DNA from 2 places in the Arthrobacter sp. zg-Y1143 genome. Region 1 is predicted to be linked to the other one. Evidence: predicted binding sites of a transcription regulator. Region 1 holds the regulator's gene; the other holds the start of a gene.
What was found. Region 1 encodes HrcA, which represses chaperone genes, less so after heat shock. Its sites were predicted from a motif close to TTNGCACTCGNNNNNNNCGAGTGCNAA; they were not measured.
Positions count from the first base shown of each region.

Region 2: a site for HrcA is predicted at 3,157-3,183, ahead of groES (co-chaperone GroES). Genes of this name have one in related genera too.

Region 1 covers NZ_JASKLW010000006.1:177,694-183,414, forward strand. Annotated here, with positions in the region: gene dnaJ (molecular chaperone DnaJ) at 1-1,066, opposite strand, end outside; gene hrcA (heat-inducible transcriptional repressor HrcA) at 1,171-2,184, opposite strand; gene QNN98_RS09370 (DUF3097 domain-containing protein) at 2,348-3,196, shown strand; gene QNN98_RS09375 (DUF4870 domain-containing protein) at 3,318-3,740, shown strand; gene hemW (radical SAM family heme chaperone HemW) at 3,807-5,039, opposite strand; gene lepA (translation elongation factor 4) at 5,036-5,721, opposite strand, start outside.
Region 2 covers NZ_JASKLW010000004.1:217,903-223,623, forward strand. Annotated here, with positions in the region: gene QNN98_RS05145 (iron chelate uptake ABC transporter family permease subunit) at 1-965, opposite strand, end outside; gene QNN98_RS05150 (ABC transporter permease) at 958-1,983, opposite strand; gene QNN98_RS05155 (siderophore ABC transporter substrate-binding protein) at 2,047-2,988, opposite strand; gene groES (co-chaperone GroES) at 3,323-3,619, shown strand; gene groL (chaperonin GroEL) at 3,702-5,312, shown strand; gene QNN98_RS05170 (acyltransferase family protein) at 5,456-5,721, shown strand, end outside.

The sequences.
Region 1 (5,721 bases):
ATTCCTCCCCGCGCAGCTGGGCGAGTTTGCGCAGCAGCTCTTCCTGCTCGGAGTCCAGCTTCTGCGGGGTTTCCACGTGCACATGCACCCGCAGATCGCCGCGGCCGTGGCCGCGCAGGTGCGTAACACCGAGTCCGTTGAGGACGGAGACCTCACCGGACTGGGTGCCGGGCTTGACCGTGATTTCACGTTCGCCGTCGAAGGTGTCGAGGGTGACCGTGGTGCCCAGGGACGCCGCAGTCATCGGGACGGTGAGGGTGGCGTGCAGATCATCTCCCTCGCGGAGGAACGTCGGGTCATTGTTGACCCTGATTTCCACGTAGAGGTCGCCGGCGGGGCCGCCGGCCATGCCGGCCTCGCCCTGCTGGCTGAGCTGGATCCGGGTGCCGGTGGCGACGCCGGCGGGGATCTTGATGGTCAGTGTGCGGCGGTTGCGGACCCGGCCTTCACCGGAGCATTCGTGGCACGGATCCGGAATGACGGTGCCGAAGCCGTTGCAGGTTCCGCAGGGGGCCGAGGTCATGACCTGGCCGAGGATGGAACGTACAGCCCGCTGCACCTGGCCGGTGCCGTGGCAGATGTCGCAGGTCCGCGGGGATGTGCCCGGCTGGCAGCACGATCCGTCACACGTGGGGCAGACGACGGCGGTGTCGACGTCGATCTTCTTGTTGACGCCGAAGACGGCGTCCTTGAGGTCGATCCGCACGTTGATGAGCGCATCCTGGCCGCGCCGGGCCCGCGAGGCGGGTCCCCGTCCGCCGCCGGGGGCTGCACCGCCGAAGAAGGTGTCGAAGATGTCCTGGAAACCGAAGCCCTGGCCGCCGAAGCCGCCGCCGCCGAAGCCGTTGTCGGTGCCGTTCTCGTTGCCCGTGGTGTCGTAAATGCGGCGCTTCTCCGGATCCGAGAGAACCTCGTAGGCGTGCGTTACGGCTTTGAACTCATCGGATGCACCCGGAGCATTGTTGACGTCCGGATGCAGCTTGCGGGCAAGCTTCCGGTACGCCTTCTTGATTTCTTCACCCGTGGCGTCTCGTCCGACGCCCAGAACCTGATAGTGATCGCTCACTCGTGCACATCGCTTCCTGTATTGCCTGCCTCCGGTGGTGGAGGCGTAGTTTGTGGTCCGCCGGGTGGCCCGGCGGGACGGCCGCGCAGCTGGTGCGGGCCGGCCTAGTTATTGAGTATTCGTGAGAGGTACCGCGCCACGGCCCGGACGGCTGCCATGGTGGTGGGATAGTCCATCCGGGTGGGGCCCAGGATGCCGACCTTTGCCGAAGCGTCGGGTCCGTACCCCGTGGCCACCACCGATGCTTCGGATAATCCGCCGTGCGGGTTTTCCCGTCCAATCCGGACGGCAACACCCCGGGCGTCCTGCTCCATCTCGGACAACAGCCGCAGCATCACGACTTGTTCCTCGAGAGCCTCCAGGACCGGTCCGATTGTCAGCGGGAAGTCTACCGTGGAGCGGGCCAGGTTGGCCGTTCCGGCCATAACCATGCGGTCCTCCCGGTTAATTCCGGCGAGCATTTCCAGGCAGTGGCCCAACGCGGCGGCCACCCTCCGGGAAGCGGCAGGCACGGTGGCCAGCGCTTCGGCAAGGTGGCCGGTGATGCTGCTGAGCGGCGTGCCGGCAAGGGCGGTAAGGAAATGGTGGCGCAGGTCCAGCAGATCGGGTTCGGTCACCGGCTGCGGAACCGTGATGACCCGCTGCTCCACCCGTCCCGTGGTGGAAATCAGGACAACCAGCACCTGGGCCGGCGCCAGGAGGACAAATTCGATGTGGCGCACTTTGGCGTTACCCAGGTGCGGGTACTGGACCACGGCCACCTGGTTGGTCAGCTGGGACAGCAGCCGTACAGTGCGGTCCATAACGTCATCCAGATCATCTGCGCCTTCGAGCAGGGACTGGATGGCACGGCGTTCCGGGGCCGAGAGCGGTTTCACGTCCGAAATCTGGTCCACGAACAGGCGGTAGCCCTTATCCGTGGGGATGCGTCCCGCCGAAGTGTGCGGGGCGGTGATGAGCCCTTCCTCTTCAAGGGCCGCCATGTCATTGCGGATGGTGGCGGAGGAAACACCCAACTGGTGGCGCTCCACCAGTGCCTTGGAGCCGACGGGCTCGCGTGAATGGACGTAGTCCTCGACAATGGCGCGGAGGACCTCGAGCCGGCGTGGCTCACTCATGGCTTTTCCCTCCCAGCGAATCGGCGGATGGTGCGGCGGGTTAGCACTCCCACTGCTCAAGTGCTAAGTCTAATACGGATCAACTGCGTTGCTAGCATTGAGGAACCCGTTCACCCCCTGCGGGCATTCCAGCCCAACCGAGCATCTGAGTGAGGCAATTTTCGTGTCCAGTTTTTCCTGGGGTCCGCAGGACATCACTGCCCCGGCCCGGACGGCCCTGCGAAAAGTCGGCGCCGAACCCGGCCTGGTCCTGGAGGATGTTGCCTCCGGCTGGGTGGGTGCCGTGATGCGGGTGGAGAAATCCGGCGGGCTGCACCTGATGGTCCTGGAGGACCGCCGCGGAAAAACCAAGTCCTTCGAGCTGGGCTTTGGCTTCCTGCTGGAGGGCGAGCCCGTGGAGGTGGTGCCGGTGTCCGCGGCCGCGCCGGGCAGGGGCGCACCGGCCCGTACCGCGTCCGGATCCGTACGGGTGGCCAACCAACGCGCCCGCACCGCGCGGGCCAGCCGCATCTGGGTGGAAGGCAAGCACGACGCTGAACTGGTGGAAAAGGTCTGGGGCGATGACCTGCGCGTGGAGGGAATCGTCGTCGAGCCCCTCCACGGCGTTGATGACCTCTATTCGGCGGTCCGCGACTTCGGGCCGGGACCCGGGCGCCGCCTCGGCATCCTGGTGGACCATCTGGTCCCGGGGTCCAAGGAATCCCGGATTGCCGCCGAGGCAATGACCTGCCCCGGAGCGCCGGGCAACGTCCTCATTGTGGGCCACCCTTATGTTGATGTATGGCAGGCGATCAAACCCTCGGTGATCGGCCGGAGTGCCTGGCCGGTGGTGCCGCGGAACCTTGATTGGAAGACCGGCATCCTGCAGGGCCTGGGCTGGCCGCACCGGGACCACACCGACGTCGCCCTGGGGTGGAAGAAGCTTTTGGGGCAGGTGCACACCTATGCGGACCTTGAGCCCTCGCTGCTGGGACGGGTGGAAGAAGTCATTGACTTCCTGACTGTCCCTTAGGTGAGATGTGCGCCGCACCGGCCGTCTCCGTTCCGTTGTAAAGCGGACCAGACAGTACGCTTGAGGAATACGTAGTAGCGGACCGACCCTGAGTCACCATGAGCCAAAAGGAAATTACGCCGTGTCCAACACACGCCAGAATCACCCGCCCCGCCCGGAAGAGCCCGCGCAGCGACCCGTGTATCAGGGCGCTCCGGCCAACGCGCTTCCGCTGACCGCTTCGGAGGACCGGCAGTGGGCAACCATGGCGCACTTCGGCGGCATACTCGCCTTCGTCCCGTCCTTGATCATCTACCTGGTCTTCCGCGACCGCGGCCCGTTCACTGCCCAGGAATCCAAGGAAGCACTGAACTTCACGCTACCGCCCAGCATTGCGGCGCTGGTGGTCTGGGCCCTGTCCTTTATCCCCGTGGTGGGCGGCTTCTTCGCCGTACTCAACGCCCTGATCTGGGTCTACGTGGCTGTGTCCTCCGTCATTGCCGGCATTGAGTGCAACCGGGGACGGCCGTACCGCTACCCGTTCAACCTGCGCCGTATCAAGTAGTTCAGCCAAATAAAAAAGCCGGACCGGGACTAAGCCCGGTCCGGCTTTTTTCGTTTGTGCCGGCGATCAGTCCGGCAGCAGCCGGCGGACCACCGCATCGGCCAGCAGCCGTCCGTTGCCGGTGAGGATCACTTTCCCGGTCAGCGCCGCCCGGGGATCCACCAGTCCGTCGGCCATCAGGCCCGCCACGGCCAGCCGGCCGGGCTCCCGCAGCCGGTTCAGTTCCAGGCCCTCTGCCAGCCGCGTGCGCAGCATGATGTCTTCGATGTACCGGGTGTCGGCGTCAAGCGTCTCCCGGCCCACTGAGGGCGACTCCCCCGCTGCGATCCGCTGGGCGTAGGCGGTGGGGTGCTTGGCGTTCCACCAGCGCACGCCGCCGGCATGCGAATGTGCGCCGGGGCCGATCCCCCACCAGTCGTCGCTGCGCCAGTAGGCCAGGTTGTGCCGGCACTGGTCCGCCGGGGTGCGCGCCCAGTTGCTGACCTCATACCAGGACAAGCCGGCTGCGGTCATCATTTCGTCGGCCAGCACGTACTTGTCAGCGTGGTCGTCGTCGTCAATCGGGGGCACCTCGCCGCGCCGCATCCGCGCCGCGAGCTTGGTCCCTTCCTCGATGATCAGGGCATAGGCCGAAATGTGGTCCGGCTCGTAGCTCAGGGCTTCTTCCACGGAAATTTTCCAGTCCTCCATGGATTCGCCCGGGGTGCCGTAGATCAGGTCCACGCTCACGTGCAGGCCGGCGTCGCGCGCCCATTTCACTGCCTGCGGCACCCGCGAGGGGGTGTGCGTGCGGTCCAGGACCGCCAACACGTGCGGTACCGCTGACTGCATCCCGAAGGACACGCGGGTGAAACCGGCGTCGGCGAGCAACTGCAGGGATTCGGGGGTCACCGAATCCGGGTTCGCCTCAGTGGTGACCTCAGCGCCGGGCGCCAGGCCCCACTGGTCGACGGCGGTAGTGAGGATCATGGCCAGGTCCTCGGCCGGCAGCAGCGTGGGCGTGCCGCCGCCGAAGAACACGGTTTCCATCCGACGCTCGGGCATCCCGGACCGGCGGAGCGCGTCCGCTGCGAAAACCACTTCGCGGGCCGCCGTCGCCCCGTAGGCCGCCTGGGAGGCGCCGCCGCCGAGCTCGGTGGCCGTGTAGGTGTTGAAATCGCAGTAACCGCAGCGGACGGAGCAGAACGGAATGTGGACGTACAGTCCGAAGTTCCGCTCCGCTGCGCCTTCTGCGGCCTGTGCGGGCAGGAGGCCGTCGGCGGGTGCCGGGTCTCCGAGGGGCAATGCGCTGGGTGTCACTTCTTGGATTTGTCCTTGGAATCGTCAGAGGAAAGTGCAGCCACGAAGGCTTCCTGCGGAACCTCCACGCGGCCCACCATCTTCATGCGCTTCTTGCCTTCCTTCTGCTTTTCAAGCAGCTTGCGCTTACGGCTGATGTCGCCGCCGTAGCACTTGGCAAGCACATCCTTGCGGATGGCGCGGATGGACTCGCGGGCAATGATGCGCGAGCCAATGGCGGCCTGGATGGGGACCTCGAACTGCTGGCGCGGGATGAGTTCGCGCAGCTTGCCCGTCATCATCACGCCGTAGGAGTACGCCTTGTCCTTGTGGGTGATGGAGCTGAAAGCATCCACCTGCTCGCCCTGGAGCAGGATGTCCACCTTGACCAGATCGGCAACCTGCTCGCCGTCGGCCTTCCAGTCCAGGGAGGCGTAGCCGCGGGTCTTGGACTTGAGGATGTCGAAGAAGTCGAACACGATCTCGGCCAGCGGCAGGCGGTACCGGATCTCGACCCGGTCCTCGGACAGGTAGTCCATGCCGCCCAGGACGCCGCGGCGGGTCTGGCACAGCTCCATGATGGCACCGACAAATTCATTCGGCGCCAGGATAGTAGCCGAAACCATCGGCTCACGGACCTCTTTGATCTTGCCTTCGGGGTACTCGCTGGGGTTCGTCACCGTGACGACCTTCTTGTCCTCGA
Region 2 (5,721 bases), on a different contig from region 1:
AATTCAATGACGATGCTCAGGGCGGTATCGAAGTCGAAGATCCGCTCCAGCACCAGCTGCCCGCCCACCAGGGCAATGATGCCCAGGAGCACGGCAATGGGCAGGACAGCTGCGTGGCGGAACTGGGCGCACAGCTGGTAGGCCAGGGACGCGACGAGCAGGCCGAAGAAGGTCACCGGGCCCACCAGGGCGGTGGACACCGCCACCAGCACGGAGCAGATGACCAGCGTGGCGGTCACCGCGCGCTTGTGGTCCACGCCAAGGTTCACTGCGGTTTCCCGGCCCAGCGCCAGCACGTCGAAGGAGTGCCGCATGCGCCAGGCCATGGCACTGACGACGGCGACGGCAACGGCCGAATAGCCGAGCAGCCCGGCGTCCACGTTGTTGAAACTGGCGAAGAACAGGTCCTGCAGGATGATGAATTCGCTCGGGTCGATCAGCCGCTGCAGCAGCGAGGAGAAGCCGCGGAACATGGTGCCGAAGACAATGCCGACCAGCAGCATCAGGTGCAGCGACTTGCCCCCGCCGGTGAACAGCCAGCGGTACAGCAGGAAGGAGAAGCCCACCATCAGCAGCACTTCGATGCCGAACCGGGCGGGGGCGCCCAGGGACAGCAGCGCCCCGCCGCCCAGGGCGAAAACGAGCACGGTCTGGATCAGGACGTACAGGGCGTCGAAGCCCATGATGGAGGGGGTGAGGATGCGGTTGGCAGTCACGGTCTGGAACAGCACCGTGGAGACGCCGACGGCGTAGGCCACCAGGATCATGGAACCCACCTTCACGGCACGCCGGGGCAGGATGTAGCCCAGGTTGCCGCGGAGCTCGATGGTCATGAACACGGCGACGAGGGCCGCAGCCACCACGCCCAGGGTGATGATCCAGAATTTCGCCGGCACCGTCCGGACCGGCCGGCGCCGGTGCTCCGTGAGGGCTGCGGGCAGCACGCTGGGGGAGGACTCAGGCACGGGAACCCCGTTTGCGCAGCAGAAGGTACAGGAAGATGACACTGCCGACGGCGGACACAATAACGCCTACGGGAATTTCATACGGGTAGCGGATGGTGCGGCCGATGATGTCGCACAGCAGCACGAAACCGGCACCGAACACGGCAACCCAGGGAACAGCCCGGCGCACGTTGTCACCGATCAGCAGCGAGACCAGGTTCGGCACGATCAGTCCCAGGAAGGGTATGGAGCCGACGCTGACCACAACCACGGCACTGATCAGGGACACGATGACCAGGCCCAGTGCCATGACCCGGTTGTAGTCCAGGCCGAGGTTGGTGGTGAAATCCGCCCCCATGCCGGCCACGGTGAAGCGGTCTGCGGCAAGGTAGCCGATCAGGGTCAGGGCGCCCACAATCCACAGCAGCTCGTAGCGTCCGCGCAGGACACCTGAGAAGTCGCCGATCATCCAGCTGTTGAGGGTCTGCAGCAGGTCGGTGCGGTAGGCGAAGAACGTGGTGACGGCGGAAATGACGCCGCCGAGCATGATTCCCACCAGGGGGACAATCAGGGTGTTGCGCAACGGAATCCGGCGCAGGACCAGCAGGAACAGTGCGGTCCCGGCAGCGGCGAAGACCGAGGCCGCGGACATCTTCAGGAACATGGACGCACCCGGCAGCAGCACCGTGACGGCGAGGATGCCCAGCTGCGCCGATTCCACCGTTCCCACAGTGGAGGGCTCCACGAACTTGTTGCGGGCCATCAGCTGCATGATCAGGCCGGCCACGCTCAGGGCCATGCCTGCCAGGACGATGCTCAGGGTGCGGGGGAATTGGCTGGCCCAGAAGAGCATCTGCGTGGTGGGATCCCCGGCAAGCAGCGAGGACAGGGACAGGTCGCCCACGCCCACAAAGAGGCTGAGGGCTGCCAGGAGGATAACAATGCATACACCCGCGGCGAGTCCGGAGGCCGAACGCACAAAGCGCCGCCGTTCAACGGCGGCGGGGGCTGGTGCCGGCGGCGCGGCGGTAGCGGTCATAGTGATGTCCAGTTCCTCCGCGGCCCGGCACAGGTGCCGGGCCGCGGAGCGGGGGAGGTGCGGCTAGAGGGCGTCGTGGATGGTGGAAACCATCGAGTCGACGTTGGTCAGGCCGTATCCGACCAGGTACCAGCTGGCGGAGTCCAGCATGGTGATGTTGTTGTTCTGAGCAGCCTTGGTGCTCTTGACCAGTTCGTTGTCCAGCACGGCGGACGCGGCTTCGCCGGATTCGCCGACGGCAACGTCCCGGTCAATCACGAACAAGTGGTCGGGGTTGGTGTCGGCAATGTAGTTGAAGGACACGGACTCGCCGTGGGCGCCTTCGGTCTTCACTTCGGCAGCGGGCTCGACGCCGAGGACGTCATGGATGATGCCGAAACGCGAGCCGGCGCCGTAGGCGGTCATTTCGCCGCCGCTGGTCATCACGATCAGGCCGTTGCCGGCGTCGGCTGCCAGCTTCTTGGTGTCCCCGACCTTGGACTCCAGCGCCGAGAGCTTGTCCTCGACCATGTCGTCCTTGCCGAAGATCTTTCCGATGGTCCGGGTGTTTTCCTCGAAGGAGTTCCACGCATCGGTGTTGTCGACACTCAGGTCGATGGTCGGGGCGATCTTGTTCAGTTCCGCATAGGAATCCGCAACGCGGCCGGAAATGATGATCAAATCCGGGGCCTCGGCGCTAATGGCTTCGAAGTCCGGCTCCTTCATGCTGCCGATCTTGGTGATGTCATCCGCCGCGTACTTGGACAGGCTCTCGGGGAAGTTGGCTGCCGGGACGCCGTCGACGTCAATGTCGAGTGCATCCATGGTGTCCAGCGCACCGAGGTCGAAGGTGTAGACGGTCTCGGGGTTCACCGGTACTTCGGTGCTGCCCTGCGCGTGCTCGACCGTCACGGTGGAGGCCTGCGTGGACTCGGCGTCGGCTTCTGCGGCTTCGGTGGAGCAGGCGCTGAGGGCCAGGAGGGACACAAGGGCGGTTCCGGCCAGCAGGCGGGACGTGGTGATCATGGGGGCTCCGGTAAGAGTCGTGGTGCCTGTTTCGGAAATAGGGCACAGAAATGTTTTCTAATGATGCGCGCAGATGAAAACTATCCCGCTTAGGTAAGCCTAAGCAAATCAGCTTTCCCGGCATTAGCCGCGCAATGGACCGCCGGAGACGGCGGGAATCGGCCTGCGCTGGCACTCACCTTGACCGAGTGCTAACCGTTGCATAAAGTCTCACTTAGCACTCCGAACGTGAGGGTGCTAACTCCCGAAGGGACAGCGCGAACCGGCACCGCGACGACGGCCAGCGCCAACCAACGGCCCCATTCTGTTAGAAACTACGCAAAGGAGAGCCCGAGTGTCGGTCTCTATTAAGCCCCTTGAAGATCGTATTGTTGTCCGCCCCCTCGAGGCCGAGCAGACCACTGCTTCCGGTCTCGTTATCCCGGACACTGCCAAGGAAAAGCCCCAGGAGGGCGAAGTAGTTGCAGTTGGACCCGGCCGCGTTGACGACAACGGCAACCGCATCCCGGTTGACGTTGCCGAAGGCGACGTAGTCATCTACTCCAAGTACGGCGGAACCGAAGTCAAGCACGGTGGCCAGGAGTACCTGGTGCTGTCCGCCCGCGACGTGCTGGCCGTCGTCGTAAAGTAGTTCCCCCCGGAAAACCCCGGCCACATCCTGGCCGGGGTTTTCTGATGCAGGTGCAGATGTAGTTGTCGGAAAGGACACACACATGGCAAAGCAGTTGGAGTTCAATGACTCCGCCCGTCGCTCGCTGGAAGCCGGCGTTGATAAGCTCGCCAACGCAGTCAAGGTGACCCTCGGCCCGCGCGGCCGCAACGTCGTCCTGGCTAAGTCCTGGGGCGCTCCCACCATCACCAACGACGGCGTCACGATTGCCCGCGAAGTCGAGCTCGATGACCCGTACGAGAACCTTGGCGCACAGCTGGCCAAGGAAGTAGCCACCAAGACCAACGATGTTGCCGGCGACGGCACCACCACGGCCACCGTCCTGGCGCAGGCCCTGGTCAAGGAAGGCCTGCGCAACGTTGCCGCCGGTGCTGCTCCCGGGCAGCTCAAGCGCGGCATCGAGGTGTCCGTGGACGCCGTTGCCAAGCGCCTTCTGGAGAATGCCAAGGAAGTTGAAGGCAACCAGGTGGCCCACGTGGCCGCCATCTCCGCGCAGAGCACCGAGATCGGCGAACTGCTGGCGCAGGCCTTCGACACCGTCGGCAAGGACGGCGTGATCACCATCGAGGAGTCCTCCTCCACGCAGACCGAACTGGCCATCACCGAAGGCATGCAGTTCGACAAGGGCTACCTCTCGCCGTACTTCGTCACCGATCCGGAGCGCCAGGAAGCCGTCCTCGAAGACGCGCTGATCCTGATCAACTCCGGCAAGATCTCCTCGGTTGCCGAGTTCCTGCCGCTGCTGGAAAAGGCGCTGCAGACCTCCAAGCCGCTGTTCATCATTGCCGAAGACGTCGACGGCGAAGCCCTGTCCACCCTGGTGGTCAACAAGATCCGCGGCACCCTGAACGTGGTTGCCGTCAAGGCTCCGGGCTTCGGCGACCGCCGCAAGGCCATGATGCAGGACATCGCGACCCTCACCGGCGCACAGGTGGTCAGCCCCGATCTGGGCCTGAAGCTGGACCAGGTTGGCCTGGAGGTCCTGGGTTCGGCCCGCCGGATCACCGTCACCAAGGACAACACCACCATTGTTGACGGCGCCGGTTCCGAAGCCGACGTTGCCGACCGCGTGGCACAGATCCGTGCGGAGATTGAGCGCACGGATTCCGACTGGGACCGCGAGAAGCTGCAGGAACGCCTGGCCAAGCTCTCCGGCGGCATCGGCGTCATCCGCGTCGGCGCAGCCACCGAGGTGGAGCTGAAGGAAAAGAAGCACCGCATCGAAGATGCTGTTTCCTCCACCCGTGCAGCCCTGGAAGAAGGCATTGTGGCCGGCGGCGGTTCCGCGCTGGTCCACGCCTCGCAGGTCCTGGACACCGACCCGGAGGTCCTGAAGCTCGAAGGCGACGCCGCCACCGCGGTTTCGCTGGTGCGCCGCGCACTGGCCCAGCCGCTGCGCTGGATCGCTGAAAACGCCGGCGCCGAAGGCATGGTCGTAGTCGCCAAGGTCGGTGAGCTGAAGGTCAACAACGGCTTCAACGCCGCCACCGGCGAGTACGAGGACCTGATTGCCGCCGGCATCATCGACCCCGTCAAGGTCACCCGCTCGGCCCTGCGCAACGCCGCTTCGATCGCTTCGCTGGTGCTCACCACCGAAGCCCTCGTGGTGGAGAAGCCTGCCGAGGAAGACGAGGACCACGGCCACCAGCACTAGCTGAACAGCCGCCCTCACCAGGCACCTGGCCCCGCCCCGGAAACCCTTCCGCGGCGGGGCCTTGCGCTGTCCGGGCTGCGGGGCCGGGCTTACGCAGCGGGTAAACTCTTCCGGTTATATGTTCCAGAACAGAAGGGCAGCGGGTGCCGGACACACACCAGCAGGAGCGGCGCTACCGGCCCGAAGTGCAGGGCCTGCGCGCCCTCGCCGTGGTGCTGGTGATGGTTTACCACGTGTGGCTGGACCGGGTTTCCGGCGGCGTGGATATTTTCCTGCTCCTGTCCGCGTTCCTGCTCACCGGGTCCTTTGTACGGAAGATGGAAGCCGGCCGGCCGCTGGCGCTGGGCCGGTATTGGCTGCACCTGTTTCCCCGGCTGCTGCCCTCCGCCGCGGCAGTGCTGCTGGCCGT